Regions from separate parts of the Spongiibacter taiwanensis genome, predicted to be linked through region 1. Evidence: predicted binding sites of a transcription regulator. Region 1 holds the regulator's gene; the other holds the start of a gene.

Region 1 (7,675 bases):
GGGATTTGCCGACCAGTGGCAGCAATTCCAAGCCGGTCGACCCCAAGGCGCGGGCTAAAGCAGCGGCCGAAACCCGCAAAATGTCCGCCGAGCAGAAAGAAATTCATAAAAAGAAGAAGGCCAAACAGCAGTTGGTCAGCCGGATGGGGGTGGACCCGGAAAACGGTTGGGCTGCCCACTATGAAATACTGCCCGGCAAAGAAAAAGTGGTTAGCGAGCTGAAAAAGCTGGCCGAAAAAGCCGACACCATTTACCTCGCGACGGACCTTGACCGGGAGGGAGAGGCGATCGCCTGGCACCTACGTGAGGCGATTGGCGGAGACGAGTCACGTTATCGCCGGGTGGTGTTCAACGAGATTACCAAAAAGGCGATCAAAGAAGCCTTCGAGCGTCCGGCTGAACTGGATATTGATCGGGTTAATGCCCAGCAGGCGCGGCGTTTTCTGGACCGGGTTGTTGGCTATATGGTGTCGCCACTGCTGTGGGCGAAAATTGCCAGAGGCCTGTCAGCTGGCCGCGTGCAGTCAGTTGCGGTTCGACTGATTGTTGAGCGGGAAAAGGAAATTCGCGCCTTTGTGCCCGAGGAATATTGGCAAGTGTTTGCCGACACCAAGGCAGATGCCGGGGCGCTGCGGCTGGAGGTGAAAAAGCAGGGCGGCGAAAACTTCCGTCCCGGCGATGAGACCAGTGCGATGGCAGCGGTGGCGGCCCTCCAGGAAAGCCAATTTGAGGTTGCCGCGAGAGAGGACAAACCCACTCGCTCCAAACCAGGGGCGCCTTACATCACATCTACCCTGCAACAGGCCGCCAGCACGCGGCTGGGGTTTGGGGTGAAGAAAACCATGATGCTGGCTCAGCGGCTTTACGAGGCGGGCTACATCACTTACATGCGTACCGACTCGACCAACCTTAGCCAGGAGGCGGTGCAGGCCTGTCGAGAGTACATCGGCAATAATTTTGCCAAGGCCTATCTGCCGGATGCGCCCCTGTCTTACAGCAGTAAAGAAGGCGCGCAGGAGGCTCACGAGGCGATCCGTCCCTCGGATGTCAATGTACAGCCGACCCAGCTTCAGGGAATGGAACGCGACGCTGAGCGGCTATACACACTGATTTGGCGGCAATTTGTGGCGTGTCAGATGGCGCCGGCCGAATTTACCAGCACCTCGGTGGTGGTCAATGCTGGCGACTTTGAGTTGCGCACCCGGGGTCGCGTGGTCCGCTTTGATGGCTTTATGGCAGTGCAGCCGCCCATGCAGAGCAAAAAAGACGAAGATCAGGTACTACCCGATGTCAAAGTCGGCGATGCCCTGAAGCTGGTCAAAGTCGATCCCAGTCAGCACTTCACCAAGCCAGCCCCGCGCTACTCCGAAGCGGCGCTGGTCAAAGAGCTTGAAAAACGTGGTATTGGCCGGCCTTCAACTTACGCCTCCATCATTTCGACGATCCAGGATCGGGGCTACGTCAAAGTAGAGAGTCGTCGTTTTTACGCTGAAAAGATGGGCGATATCGTTACTGATCGCCTGGTCGAAAGCTTTAGCAATCTGCTCGATTATGGCTTTACCGCACGCATGGAGGAGTCCCTCGATAGCGTGGCTTCGGGCGATAAGGATTGGAAAAAGCTGCTCGATGAATTCTATAGCGCCTTTCAGCAGGCCCTGGAAACCGCGGAGGCAGATGGCCCCAAGGGGATGCGCAGCAACCAGCCGACCGAGACCGATATTAGCTGCCCAAATTGCTCCCGTCCCATGCAGATTCGCACCGCCAGCACCGGGGTATTTCTGGGTTGTTCGGGATACGCATTGCCGCCCAAGGAGCGTTGCAAGCAAACAATCAATCTCGTTCCCGGTGAAGAGTTCGTCAGCATCGATAGCGAAGATGACGAGGCGGAATCCAAGGTACTGCGCAGCAAGCACCGCTGCAAGATCTGCAATGCCGCCATGGAAAGCTACCTGATTGATGAAGGTCGCAAGTTGCATATCTGTGGCAACAACCCCGATTGTGCCGGCTTTGAAATTGAGAAGGGCGCCTTCAAAATCAAGGGCTATGAAGGACCGACCATCGAATGCGACAAGTGCGGGTCGGAAATGCAATTGAAGACCGGTCGTTTCGGCAAGTATTTTGGCTGTACCAGCGAAAGCTGTAAAAACACCCGGAAGTTGCTCAAGAACGGCGAGCCCGCGCCGCCGAAGATGGATCCGGTCGACATGCCCGAACTCCAGTGCGAGAAAGTCGACGACCACTACGTCCTGCGCGACGGTGCTTCGGGGCTGTTTCTGGCCGCCAGTGGCTTCCCGCGTAATCGGGAGACCCGCGCGCCCTTGGTGAAGGAGATTCTTCCTCACAAGGCCGAGATTGATCCTAAGTACACTTTCTTGTTCTCTGCGCCGGTGCAGGATGACGAGGGCAGGGACACGGTTATTCGCTACAGCCGCAAGAGCAAAGAGCAGTATGTCCAGTCTGAAGTCGACGGTAAGCCATCGGGCTGGTCGGCCTTTTACGAGGGTGGCAAATGGCAGGTGCGGGATAAAAACGCCAAAGCCAAAAAGTCGGCCAAGTAACCGGAGGGACACGCGCAATGAGAGAGTCCTATCGCGGGCAGTGCAATCTGCATACCCATTTTGCCAAGCAGTTTCTCGCCGCCCTTGCAGAGGAGGGCGGCGCCCACTGGGGTGGCCATTACCCCAGGGCGATGGCCGATGCGGTGGTTTGGCAATTACAGCTGGCCTACCGCGCCCACCTTGCCGATATGATCACCCAACAGCCTAAATTTCCTCAGCAATTGCCTGCCGGAAATTACTTTGCCCGGGATTTTGAAGGCCGAGAGATGCCGCCGGAAATCGTGGAGCTGGCCGACCGGGAGCGCCACACCGCTTGGCTCAAGGCCATGGTGAGCGAGACTTTTATCAATGCGCCGGGCGCGGTAATGACGGCGGAAGTTTCTGGTCTGATCGCCCGGGACAGCCTGGCCACCCACTCCCGCGACGTGGATGAGTTGCAACAGTGGTACGACGAATTGCTCAGTATCATCAATCGCCACCGGGCGACGCTGATGGAGTACTGAGGGTCGCAAAATCGAGGTGCCGCGCACCGCTGCGCCTGACCGCCATCACCATCTTTCCTTGCCTGTCCCCCGTCAGTGGGCGTAGTCTGAAAGCAGCGCGTGTAAGCCAAGTGCCACGCCGCCCATTTTGCAGGCCAGCAAAATTAGCAGCGTTGCAATGCCATTTGGTACACTACCGGCTACGGCGCCTGATGAGGGGCCTCAATGACCAAGGAATCGTTTGTGCTGTCATATCTTGAATTGGTGGAATTAGCGAACGGCGATATCGTCCTGCAGAAAGCAGAGAGTGACGAGAAGCCCTTGCTTGTAATCCAGTTTTCCGACGAAACTCGGCGTCATATCACCGGATCTTGCCTGGAGGTAGCCCGCGCTATGGTTCAGGCAGGGCTTGAAGCCGCTGCGGTGATGGACGATGAGGCGGCCTTGAACGCCGAGGAAGAAGACGAAGTCGACACCCTCGACATGGACACATCAAAGACCCTGCATTAATTACCAATGGGTGCCGGGCGTCATTACGCCATTCGAATAATCAGGCACTCTGCACTGCCCGCCCGGGCGGCATCTGACAACAATTTCTGCTGAGCGCTGCTGAGCGTCTCGCTAACCAGCAAGGCAACGGTATGGCTGCGGCCTGTTTCCAGCGCCCTGGCAGCGATTTGGCAAAGATTGTCGTTCTGGGCAACCACCTGAAGAATTCGCTGGCCTCTGAGGCTGCTGCCGGCGTCGAGCAGGGGTTTCAGGGGGCGAGGTCCAACCCAGCATACCCAGCGTTGATCCGAGCTACCGCTCAACTCCAGCAACACTCCGGCAAGCAGGGCTTTGGCCATATGGCTGTTGCCTGTCAATTTGATTTCGTTCAGACCGCTGGCCTGGTCCAGCATGTTGGCTTCATCTGGCTTGCTAGACTCGCGCCGCTCTGGACGGGGCGCGCTGAGGGCAGCACTGCTGTTGGTGTTGGCGTGATCTTGATACAAAGACAGCTGTTCAATGTTAGACATCATTAATTCCCCCGGCGCAGTACGCCAACACTGAGCCCTTCGATAGCAAAATCCTGCTCACGCAGGTCTACTTCAATGGGCGCGTAGTCATCGTTCTCGGCAATCAGGCTGATCTGATACTTGTTCTTGTGCTGCTTGAAGCGTTTTACCGTTACTTCATCATCAATGCGCGCCACCACAATCTGGCCGTTCAGCGCGGTGTTACAACGGTGCACGGCCAGTAAGTCGTCATTGAAAATACCGATGTTGATCATGCTGTCGCCGCGAACACGAAGAAAGTAGTCCGCGCTGGGAGAAAAGATCGAAGCGGGCATATCGCAGTAATCTTCAATATTTTGCTCTGCCAGAATGGGGTTACCCGCTGCAACCCGGCCAATGATAGGAATGCCCTGTGACTCCGGCAGGCGAATGCCCCGGGAGGCGCCGGCAATAATTTCGATTGCTCCCTTTCTGGCCAGGGCCTTGAGGTGCTCTTCGGCAGCATTGGCTGAGCGAAAGCCGAGTTCCCTGGCGATATCGGCCCGGGTGGGTGGGTAGCCAGTGTCATCAATATGGTTGCGGATAAGTTGCAGAACCTGAGCCTGTCTTGCGGTTAGCTTTTCCATATTTGCGCTGTCTCGGTATCTGGTTATCTATACAGTACCTGTGAGTATATACAGTAATCACAGGTGTGCAACCTTCTTTTTGCGACAAGCACTACAGCAAGCTGGAGGCGAGTTGCTGCGTGGGATGGCAAGGGGTGCTGGCGATGAAAACAGCGCGGCAGGCCCGCCGAAGATGGCGGGAGCAGGGAGGGAGAGTCGGGGCCTTACTCAGTAATCGTCGAGAATCCCGTTAATGACGTCGGACTCGATTTCATTGAGCGGGCTGGTCCACGTTTCTGGAACAATGGTGTCGTCCCAATCGCGGAAGTCGTCGTCGCTCAACTCAAAGGCGTTGCGCCAATCTTCCGGTTCTTCAATGGCTTCCAGTGTCAGCTGACGCCAGCTCTCGCTGTCGTATTCGCACAGCTCGCCATCAATGAGCTGAGCATCGACTGTGCCCATATCGTCGATGGCAACCACCTCAAATACCTGTCCCATCTCAAGTTCTTTGTACCAGCGTCCTACCTGTGGTCTTACAGCGGCCATATTGTTTCCTCCAACATGCGAGCCTGAACTAACGCTAACACAGCTACTGTGTTAGCCGAGTCTGTATTTTCCCGAGGTGCTTCGATGCTAATACCCAAAAGACAAAAAGCGTGAATTCGCTTTATTTACACCTGTTATTTTTGTGTATGGGTCAAACTTAATCTTCCTGTCCCAAAAAAGTAATGGGTTTTTTAGGCTGGTTTTTTATATATTTGCCACCCTTAGTAAGCAATCTGAATAACCGGGCAGCGGAGGTAGCAGGGCATGTTGCAGCAGTGGTGGGCCGAATATCAGCCAGAACAGTATCCCTGGATGGGCGAGGTCATTATCGCGGTGCTGGTCGTGTTGAGCGCCAATCTGCTGTTGAGCGCTTTTTTGCGACGCCTGGCGGTGCGATTTGCCCGAACCCACAACCTGTGGGACGACTCCTTGCTGGAAGCCAGCCGCCGGCCTTTGATCCTCATGCTCTGGGCGGTGGGCGCGAGCTACGTGTTGGAGGTGGTGGGCAATTCCACCGATGCTGAAATTTTCCCGCTGCTGTCCTCGGCTCGTGCAATGGGGGTGGTCCTGATTCTGGCCTGGTTCCTGGTGTCGCTGGTGCGTCAGGTCGAGCGGCGCCTGCTGTCGGACGAATACCGCAACGCCGATGAGCCGGTCGATCAAACCACGGTGATGGCGCTGGGCAAGCTGGTGCGCAGCACGGTGATCATCGTGGCCAGCCTCATGGTGCTGCAAAACCTCGGGTACAGCATTTCCGGTGTGCTGGCTTTTGGCGGGATTGGGGGCATTGCCGTGGGCTTTGCGGCGAAAGACCTGCTGTCGAACTTCTTTGGCGGCTTGATGATTTATCTGGATCGACCCTTTTCGGTCGGTGAGTGGATTCGCTCGCCGGACAAAGATATTGAAGGGACGGTGGAGAATATCGGCTGGCGGCTGACCCGCATTCGCACTTTTGACTCACGGCCGCTCTATGTACCCAACGCGACCTTTGCCCAAATTGCGGTGGAAAATCCCTCCCGGATGCTCAATCGGCGGATTTACGAAACCATTGGTGTTCGCTACCAGGATGCCGACCTGATGCCGGAAATTATTCGCCGGGTGAAGGCAATGTTGGAGGACCACCCCGATATCGACCTGGGCCGCACCCTGATAGTCAACTTCAACAAGTACAATGCCTCCTCCCTCGATTTTTTCATTTATACCTTTACCAAGACCCGGGATTGGGTGGAGTATCACGCCGTTAAGCAGGATGTGTTGCTCCAGGTGATGGCCATTATTCATGAACTGGGTGCCGATGTGGCTTACCCGACCACCACGTTGAAAATCGATCCCATCGCATTCGCAAATCAATCTGAATCAGCAATTGAAGGCAGGCAAACTCATGGCGCATAAAGTGGCGGTGATAGGTGGAACCGGATTGTGCGATTGGCCCGGGGTACAGCCCGGTAAAGTTCGCCGGATCAATACCGTGTATGGGGCGCCCAGCGCCGATTTGCAGTCACTGCAGTTTGATGACCTGGAGTTTTTGTTTTTGCCCCGTCATGGCGGCAAGCACTCGATTCCGCCGCACAAAATTAACTACCGGGCCAATTTGTCGGCGCTGCACTCTGTTGGCGTTACCCAGATTCTCGCAGTGAACGCAGTGGGCGGCATTGGCAGCCGCTTTGGCTCGGGGGTGATCGCTATTCCCGATCAGCTCAATGATTACACCTGGGGTCGGGAGCACACCTTCTTTGACGGCGAAGATGGCGCGGTTGAGCATATTGATTTTAGCTACCCTTACAGTGAATCGCTGCGTCAGCAGCTGATCAGTGCGGCCCAAACACTGGCGATGCCCATTGTCCCCGAGGGATGTTATGCGGCAACCCAGGGGCCACGACTAGAAACCGCAGCGGAGATACGGCGCCTGGCGCGTGATGGTAATGATCTGGTTGGAATGACCGGTATGCCCGAGGCGGCATTGGCGCGGGAGCTGGAGATGGACTACGCCTCGGTATGCCTGGTGGTGAATCCCGCTGCGGGAGAGACTGAGGCATTAATCACCATGGATGACATCCGCCGCGTGCTGGATACCGGCATGGCGCAGGTAAAGCAATTGCTGGCGGCGAGTCTGCGGCGTTTGCAAGTGTAAGCGCCCCTACGGTGTGGGCTCCTGAGGCGCGGCTTCAACAGGCGGCAAATCGTCGGCGTTGCTGATCATTACCAGCACACCAAACAAGGGATGATCGAGGAAGTGCAATTCGCCACTGCGCAGACGGCGTTCCTGATTCATGACCACGATGCGATTAATCGGCGTGGCGTTGGCCACTGGCGCCGGGCTGGCAGTGCCGGAATCCGCTGTATCTGGTCCTTGCTCAATGTCGAGATCATCGGCCGCAAATAAACTGTCAAAGTCGGGTTCGACCGGCTCATTGGCGCCGGGCTTGTAAGGCGGCATGGGGAGATAATAATTGCCACCGTTGCCGCCAAAGCGGGTAAACCACAAG
Region 2 (7,675 bases), 1.3 Mb from region 1:
CCGCGTCAGACAGTGGTTGAAAAAGTGGTGTACCGGGATGTGCCGGTGCGCCGAGTCGATAGCGACGGTGATGGCGTAGATGATGACCGGGATGACTGCCCTAACACGCTGCCGGGCGCGCGCGTGGATGCCCGTGGCTGCATTATTGAACGCCAGACCATCAGCATCGATAACGTGACCTTTGACACCAACTCTGCTGAGCTGAGCTTGAATGCCAGAAATATTCTGTCTTCCGCGCTCGCGTTTTTGCGCAGTCAGCCAAATTTAAGTGCCGAAATTGCCGGTCATACTGACAATGTTGGTGCGGCTGAGTATAATCGTCAGTTGTCGCAGCGCCGCGCTGAATCTGTGCGTGCCTACTTTATCAGTAACGGTATTGCTGCCGGTCGTCTGATCGCCCGCGGTTACGGTGAGAGTTCGCCGATTGCGAGTAATGCTACTGCAACAGGGCGCGAAGCAAACCGCCGCGTCGAACTTCGTTTGATTCCAAGATAAGAAAAGCTGTTTTTCGAGGAGCATAAAATGCAACTTAGTAAGCTGATTGCCACGCTTTTTGTGTGCAGCGCCCTCAGCCTGCAACTGGCAGGCTGTAATTCCGCTGACGACAACAAGGGTGGTAGCTCCGGTAATCCGTCAACAACGCAGGATGCCGATAACGATGGTGTGGTGGATGCTGAGGACAATTGTCCGAGCGTAGCCAACTCGAGCCAAGCCGATTCCGACAGCGACGGTGTTGGTGATGCGTGTGACTTTGAAGACGCGGACAGCGACGGGATTGCCGACGACATCGACAATTGCCCCTCGGTTGCGAACGCCAATCAGGCTGACACTGATAGCGATGGCGCCGGTAATGCCTGTGACACCGACGATGATGGCGACGGTGTGGACGACACAGCAGACAATTGCCCGCTGGCGGCGAACACTAATCAAGCCGACTTTGATAACGACGGTATTGGCGATGTTTGCGATGACACTGATGATGATGGTGTAAACGACAATGTCGATAACTGTCCCTCAGTGCAGAATGCTGCTCAGACCGACTCCGATGGTGATGGCCTCGGTAACGCCTGTGATGCCGATGACGATGGCGACGGCGCAGAGGATGCCTCTGATAACTGTCCAAATGTCGCTAACCCCCTGCAAACCGACACCGATGGTGATGGAGTGGGTGATGCCTGTGAAACTGACTTCGATGGTGACGGCGTAGCGGATACCGCTGATAACTGCCCATTTGTTGCCAATGCCGATCAGGCAGACGCGGATAATGACGGCGTGGGCAATGCCTGTGACGACGGTGACAGCGATGGCCTGGTTGATGCGGTCGATAATTGTCCGCTGACAGCGAACCCCGATCAGCGTGACACCGATGGCGACGGTCTGGGTGATGCCTGCGATACCGATGATGATGCCGATGGTGTTGCCGATGGTGCTGATAACTGCCCATTCACCGCGAATCCCAATCAGGCAGATTCTGATGGCGACAACGTGGGCGATGCCTGCCAGGCAGACCGCGATAATGACGGCGTGAACAACGGCTTTGATAATTGTCCCACCGTTCCCAACACCGACCAGGCTGACACCGACGGCGATGGTGTGGGTAACGCCTGTGACGATTCCGATAATGACGGGGTGCTTGATCCCTTCGATAACTGCCCGTCAACAGCCAACACCAACCAAAGCGATATCGATGGTGATGATGTCGGTGATGCCTGTGACCAGGATATTGATGGTGACGGCGAGCTGAACGATGCGGACAACTGCCCGCTGGTGGTTAACCCTGACCAAACTGACACCGATGGTGATGGTGAAGGAGATGCCTGTCAGGACGACGCGGATGGCGACCTGTTTGGTGACAATTCCGACAACTGTCCGAATGTTGCCAACCCGGGTCAGGAAGACACCGTTGATGGTGATGGAATTGGTGACGCCTGTGACGATTCCGACAACGATGGTGTTAATGACGACACTGACAACTGTCCGCTGGTGGCGAATACCGATCAGGTGAACTCTGATGCGGGCGCGGCCAATGGCGACACCCAGGGTGATGCCTGTGATATCGACGATGATGCCGACGGCATTCTGGACGGTAGCGATAACTGTCCGACGGTAGCGAACTTTGATCAGGCCGATGCCGGCGGGAATGGCGTTGGTGATGCGTGTGAGGCGGATAACGACGCTGATAACGTGCTTGACGATGTCGATAACTGCCCCACTGTCGCAAACACTGCACAAACCGATTATGACGGCGACGGCATTGGTGATGCATGTGATGCAGACTCTGACGGCGACGGCGTAGACGATGGAGTCGACAATTGCCCACTGCCGAACGCAGACCAGTTGGATTCTGACGGCGACGGCATCGGTGATGCATGTGATGTGGCGGCCATTGCTCAAAACTTCCAGTGCACAGCCGGTGCGCCGATGGGCACAACGGTGGCGACTGTCGAGTCAGGGCTGGTGTGTACGCTGACCGATCTGCTGACCGATCCGCTGGTGGAAGGTTGTGATGTCACCTCGCCTGATAACGCGATAGACAATGATCTCGAATCCTTCGCGATCATTAACTATAACGTTGGTCTGCTCGATGCGCTGCTCGGTGATGGCGGCCTGAATGTGACCGGCTCGCAAACCTTGCAGGTCAACTTCCCCGAGGCGATTGCCGGTGGTCAAGTTGTAGGCTTTATTGTGAGCGTGCCCGGCGGCACTGTGGATCTGAGTCTGGCGCGTCGCTTTACCGTAAAAACCTACCTCAACGGTGTGCAAAATGGTGGCGCCGGTGTGGGTCAAAACACGGCGATTGCCTTGCTCGGTCAGGGGATTGTGCAGAGCAATTCCGGTCTGGGTGGCTTCACCGGTCTGTTCCCGGCCTTTGATCCTAATGACCCGGCCACCAGCCTGGATCCCGGTGCGTTCAGCTTCCCTGCGTTGGAAGACTACTCCTCCAATGCCAAATATCTGCTGGGCTTTATTACCCAACAGGATTTTGATCGGGTAGAGCTGGTGATCGACGCCGAAATTCTGACGGTGGATCTCAACGAAGCGGTCTATGTGTACGACACCTGTACTGGTGCCGAGCGGGTGATGGTGGACCCGAGTGAACCCGAGGATCCGGCTACTATTGATCCTGAACTGCTTGAGTCCCTGCTGGGTGAAGGCTTTGATCCGGCATCACTGGCTGAATTCCTGGAAGAAGGCGGCGACCTCGGCATGCTCGAGGAGCTCTTCCCTGAGCAGCTGGGCGAGCTGATTGATATGCTCGGCGGTGATGATCCTGCAGCAGGTCTGCAGACCCTGCTGGACCTGCTCGATGGCGGCGACCCGACCGGTCTCGGCTTGGAAGAGCTGCTGGCGGCGCTGAGTGAAGACCCTCAGGCGGCATTAACCGAATTGGTTGATAGCCTGGGTGGCGGCGACCCTCAGGCTGGCCTCGAAGAGTTGCTGGCCGGTCTGACCGAGTTGGTGGGTGATGATCCGCAAGCCGCATTGGAGGAATTGCTGGCCGCATTGGGTGATGATCCGGCTCAGGCCATTACCGATCTGCTTGGTGGTATTGGCGGTGGCGGTGACCCCACAGCGGCCCTTGAGACATTGACGGAGACTTTGGAGGGTCTGGGTGGAGATCCCACCGCGATTGTGACCGACCTGGTTGATGCGCTGGGTGGTGGTGACGCTGGTCTTGATGCCTTGGCGGAAATTCTCGACCCAGAAAATCCGACTGCGGCGCTGGATGAGCTGACCACGCTGTTGCCGGGTCTGCTCGGCGGTCTCGGCGGCTAAGCCCTGCAAATCAGGCAATGCAACAAAGAGAAGGGACGCTGCGGCGTCCCTTTTTTTATCGTCGTTGTTTGCCTATTTAACCCCGCCTTCGGGGGGTGGCGGCTTGGTGAGGAGGGAGATGGGGGCTTCTCCCCTTGTGTCGAGTGGTTAGGTCGAGTGCTTAGTGTCGTGTGCTCAGCATCTCTTTGGCGTGGGCCAGGGTGTTTTCGGTGATGGCAATGCCGCCCAGCATCCGTGCAATTTCATCAATTTTTTCTTCCTGGGTCAGGAAGGTCAGCTCGGTGCGAAGCTGCTTGTTGTCGCCGACCTTCTGCACGCGAATATGGTGGTCGCCCTGGCTGGCAACCTGCGCTTGGTGAGTCACACAGAGCACCTGGCTGCGTTGGCCCAGGGTGCTGAGCAGTTGACCAACAATTTCTGCAGTGGCGCCGCCAATACCGACGTCAATCTCGTCAAAGACCACCGTAGGCACGGCGGCAACCTGGGCGGTGACAACCTGGATAGCCAGGCTGATCCGCGATAATTCACCGCCCGATGCAATTTTAGATAGCGCGCCCAATGGTGCACCGGGGTTGGTGCTGATCAGCAGTTCCACCTCTTCCTGGCCGTAGGGATGAGCGTCTTCACTGCTTAGTGGGTTGAGGGCCAGCTCCACTTTACAGTGTTTCATGGCCAGCGTGGCGAGTTGCTTCTCAACTTCTTTTTTCATGGTAGCGGCACCTTTCCGGCGCTTTTCGCTCAGCTTGTCGGCCGCTGTTCGATAGGACTGCCACAGCTGGTTTCGCTGCGTGCGTAACTGATCGAGTTTTTCATCGGTTGCGTCGAGGCCCTCCAGTTGCGCTGCAAATTCGTCCATTAGTCGAGGGAGCTCCTCGGGTGCCACTCGGTGTTTACGGGCGGTCTGATAAATGGTGTCGAGGCGCTCTTCCACCTGTTGCAGCCGCTCAGGGTCGACTTCGGTTGCATCGATCACCTGCTGCAATTCTCGGGCGGCTTCGTCTATCTGGATCTTTGCGGTTTCCAGTAATTGAATCGCATTGTTTTGGCTGGGGTGCTGGTAATCGCCGCTCTGCAGCGATGACAGGGCCTGGTGAATTACCCCGAGGGCATTGACCTCACCCTCTTTGCACAGGGCAAGGCTATGGTGGTTGGCGCTCAATATCTGCTCGGCGTTAGCGAGCTGCCCCTGCAATGCCTCTAATTCTTCCACTTCGCCCGGCTGCAGGTTGAGCCGTTCCAGTTCCTCGAGCTGATAGCGCAATAATTGCTCCTGAGCATGTTGCTCAGCCTGTTGGCTCTCCAGCCGCTGAAGGGTTTTGTTCAGCGATTGATAATCCAGATAGTGCTGATGCGTTTGCTCTGCCAAGTCACTGGCCTGGGCAAAGGCGTCCAGCAATTGTCGCTGATACGGCTTCTTCAATAACGATTGGTGGGCATGTTGGCTGTGGATGTCAATTAACAGGCCGCCCAGCTCCCTCAGGTCTTGCAGGGTGGCGGGTTGGCCATTGATAAACCCCCGGGAGCGACCCTCACTGGTAATGACTCGGCGCAGCAGGCAGTCGTCGCCATCCAGCAGCTCCCGTTCTGACAGCCAGGCCTTGGCCTGATCAATGCTGGACAGGTCGAAGGTGGCGTGAATATCCGCTCGATCCGCGCCCTGGCGAACGATGCTGCTATCGGCCCGGTCGCCGAGGGTCAGGCCGAGGGCGTCGAGCATGATGGATTTACCTGCGCCGGTTTCGCCGGTGAGCACGGTCATTCCGCGCTCCAGCTCGATCTCGAGGCTTTCAGTAATGGCGTAGTTGCTAATACTCAAATGGGTCAGCATAAGGTGCCTGCGAAAAGATTTTTGTCTGTATATTTATACAGTATTTCTGGGGCGTCCGACAATAGCCCCCAAGCGTGGCAGGCAAAAATCTTTTCGGGTGCCTTGAAATCGCGCCGGGCAGCCCCATATCCCCTGCATCGCGACGCAAGGTCGCAGTTTTTTGCCCTGTATTGGAGAGCGAAAGGTGGCTGAAGAGCAAGACAAAACTCAAAACCAGGAGGCGCCCGAGGAGGTGTCTCAAGAGGCCCCGGTAGAGACCCCTGAGGCGGCTGAGGCAGAGCCCAGCCTGGAGGCGCAGCTGGAAGCGGCGCGCCAAGAAGCGGCCGATGCCAAAGAGCAGGCCTTGCGGGCGGCGGCAGAGGCCCAAAACGCCCGGCGCCGGGCGGAGAAGGATGCCGAGAACGCGCGTAAGTTTGCCCTGGAGAAGTTCGCCGGTGACATGTTGGCCGTAGTGGATAACCTGGACCGTGCACTGGCCTCGGCTGACCGGGAAAACGACACCCTCAAGCCGGTGCTGGAAGGGGTCGAGTTGACTCTGAAAGCCATGGTGGATGCCCTGGCGCGCCATAATGTCGAACAGATTGATCCCACTGGTGAGCCCTTCAACCCCGAGTTTCACGAGGCAATGGCGATGGTGCCCAACCCCAATGTGGAGCCCAACACCGTTATTGATGTGATGCAGAAGGGTTACACCTTGAACGGTCGCTTGCTGCGGGCGGCGATGGTGGTGGTGGCCAAGGGCGCCTGAGTTTGACATTTTTTTGAATTGGTGGCCCGGCAGGTCTTGAAGTTTTCGCCATCGGGCCAATATCTAACAGCAAGTCAGTTTCATGCCCTGTGCGGGCAGCGAGAGATAGCGGAGAACAAACATGGGAAAAATCATTGGTATCGACTTGGGGACAACCAACTCCTGTGTCGCCGTGATGGATGGCGACAAGGTCAAGGTCATCGAGAATTCTGAAGGTGCGCGCACCACACCGTCCATCGTTGCCTACACCGATGACAACGAGATTCTGGTCGGACAGAGCGCCAAGCGCCAGGCAGTGACCAACCCTAAAAACACCCTGTACGCGGTCAAGCGTTTGATCGGCCGTCGTTTTGAAGATGACGTGGTACAGAAAGACATCAAAATGGTGCCCTACGGCATCACCAAGGCCGACAATGGCGACGCTTGGGTAGAAGTAAAGGGCGAGAAAATGGCGCCCCCGCAAATTTCTGCCGAAGTGCTGAAGAAAATGAAGAAGACCGCGGAAGACTACTTGGGTGAGAAAATCACCGAAGCGGTTATCACCGTGCCGGCCTACTTCAATGACTCCCAGCGTCAGGCGACCAAAGATGCCGGTCGCATCGCGGGCCTGGAAGTGAAGCGGATCATCAACGAGCCCACTGCGGCGGCCCTGGCCTATGGTATGGACAAGGCCAAGGGTGATCGCACCGTGGCGGTATATGACCTCGGTGGCGGTACCTTCGATATTTCCATCATCGAAATTGCTGAAGTCGACGGTGAGCACCAGTTCGAAGTGTTGTCCACCAACGGCGACACCTTCCTGGGCGGTGAAGATTTCGACATGCGCCTGATTGATTACCTGGCGGAAGAGTTCAAGAAAGAAAACGGTATCGACCTGAAAGGCGATTCCCTGGCTGTGCAGCGCCTGAAAGAAGCCGCTGAAAAGGCCAAGATTGAGCTGTCTTCCAGTCAGCAGACTGAAGTGAACCTGCCCTACATCACTGCCGATGCCACTGGTCCCAAGCACTTGGTGGTCAAGCTGAGCCGGGCCAAGCTGGAGTCTTTGGTTGAGGATCTGGTCAAGCGTTCGCTGGAGCCGATGAAGATCGCCCTGAAAGACGCTGGTCTGTCTGCCAGTGAAGTTGACGAAGTGATTCTGGTCGGTGGTCAGACCCGGATGCCGCTGGTGCAGGCCAAGGTATCTGAATTCTTCGGCAAAGATGCGCGCAAAGACGTGAACCCTGACGAAGCGGTAGCCATGGGTGCGGCCCTGCAGGGTGCGGTGCTGTCTGGCGACGTGAAAGACGTGCTGCTGTTGGACGTGACCCCGCTGACCCTGGGTA

What was found. The regulator LexA, encoded in region 1, represses DNA repair genes until DNA is damaged. The targets are predictions, from matches to a motif close to ACTGTNTNTANANACAGT.
Region 2: a site for LexA is predicted at 5,630-5,647, ahead of recN (DNA repair protein RecN). Genes of this name have one in related genera too.

What each region holds. Positions count from the first base shown of each region.
Region 1 is NZ_CP098455.1:355,477-363,151, reverse strand. Features, by position in the region: gene topA (type I DNA topoisomerase) at 1-2,558, shown strand, start outside; gene NCG89_RS01840 (hypothetical protein) at 2,576-3,061, shown strand; gene NCG89_RS01835 (hypothetical protein) at 3,266-3,550, shown strand; gene NCG89_RS01830 (hypothetical protein) at 3,574-4,062, opposite strand; gene lexA (transcriptional repressor LexA) at 4,062-4,664, opposite strand; gene NCG89_RS01820 (DUF6763 family protein) at 4,872-5,189, opposite strand; gene NCG89_RS01815 (mechanosensitive ion channel family protein) at 5,454-6,581, shown strand; gene NCG89_RS01810 (S-methyl-5'-thioinosine phosphorylase) at 6,571-7,320, shown strand; gene NCG89_RS01805 (CsiV family protein) at 7,327-7,675, opposite strand, start outside.
Region 2 is NZ_CP098455.1:2,790,731-2,798,405, forward strand. Features, by position in the region: gene NCG89_RS12745 (OmpA family protein) at 1-495, shown strand, start outside; gene NCG89_RS12750 (thrombospondin type 3 repeat-containing protein) at 523-3,777, shown strand; gene recN (DNA repair protein RecN) at 3,938-5,605, opposite strand; gene grpE (nucleotide exchange factor GrpE) at 5,790-6,353, shown strand; gene dnaK (molecular chaperone DnaK) at 6,475-7,675, shown strand, end outside.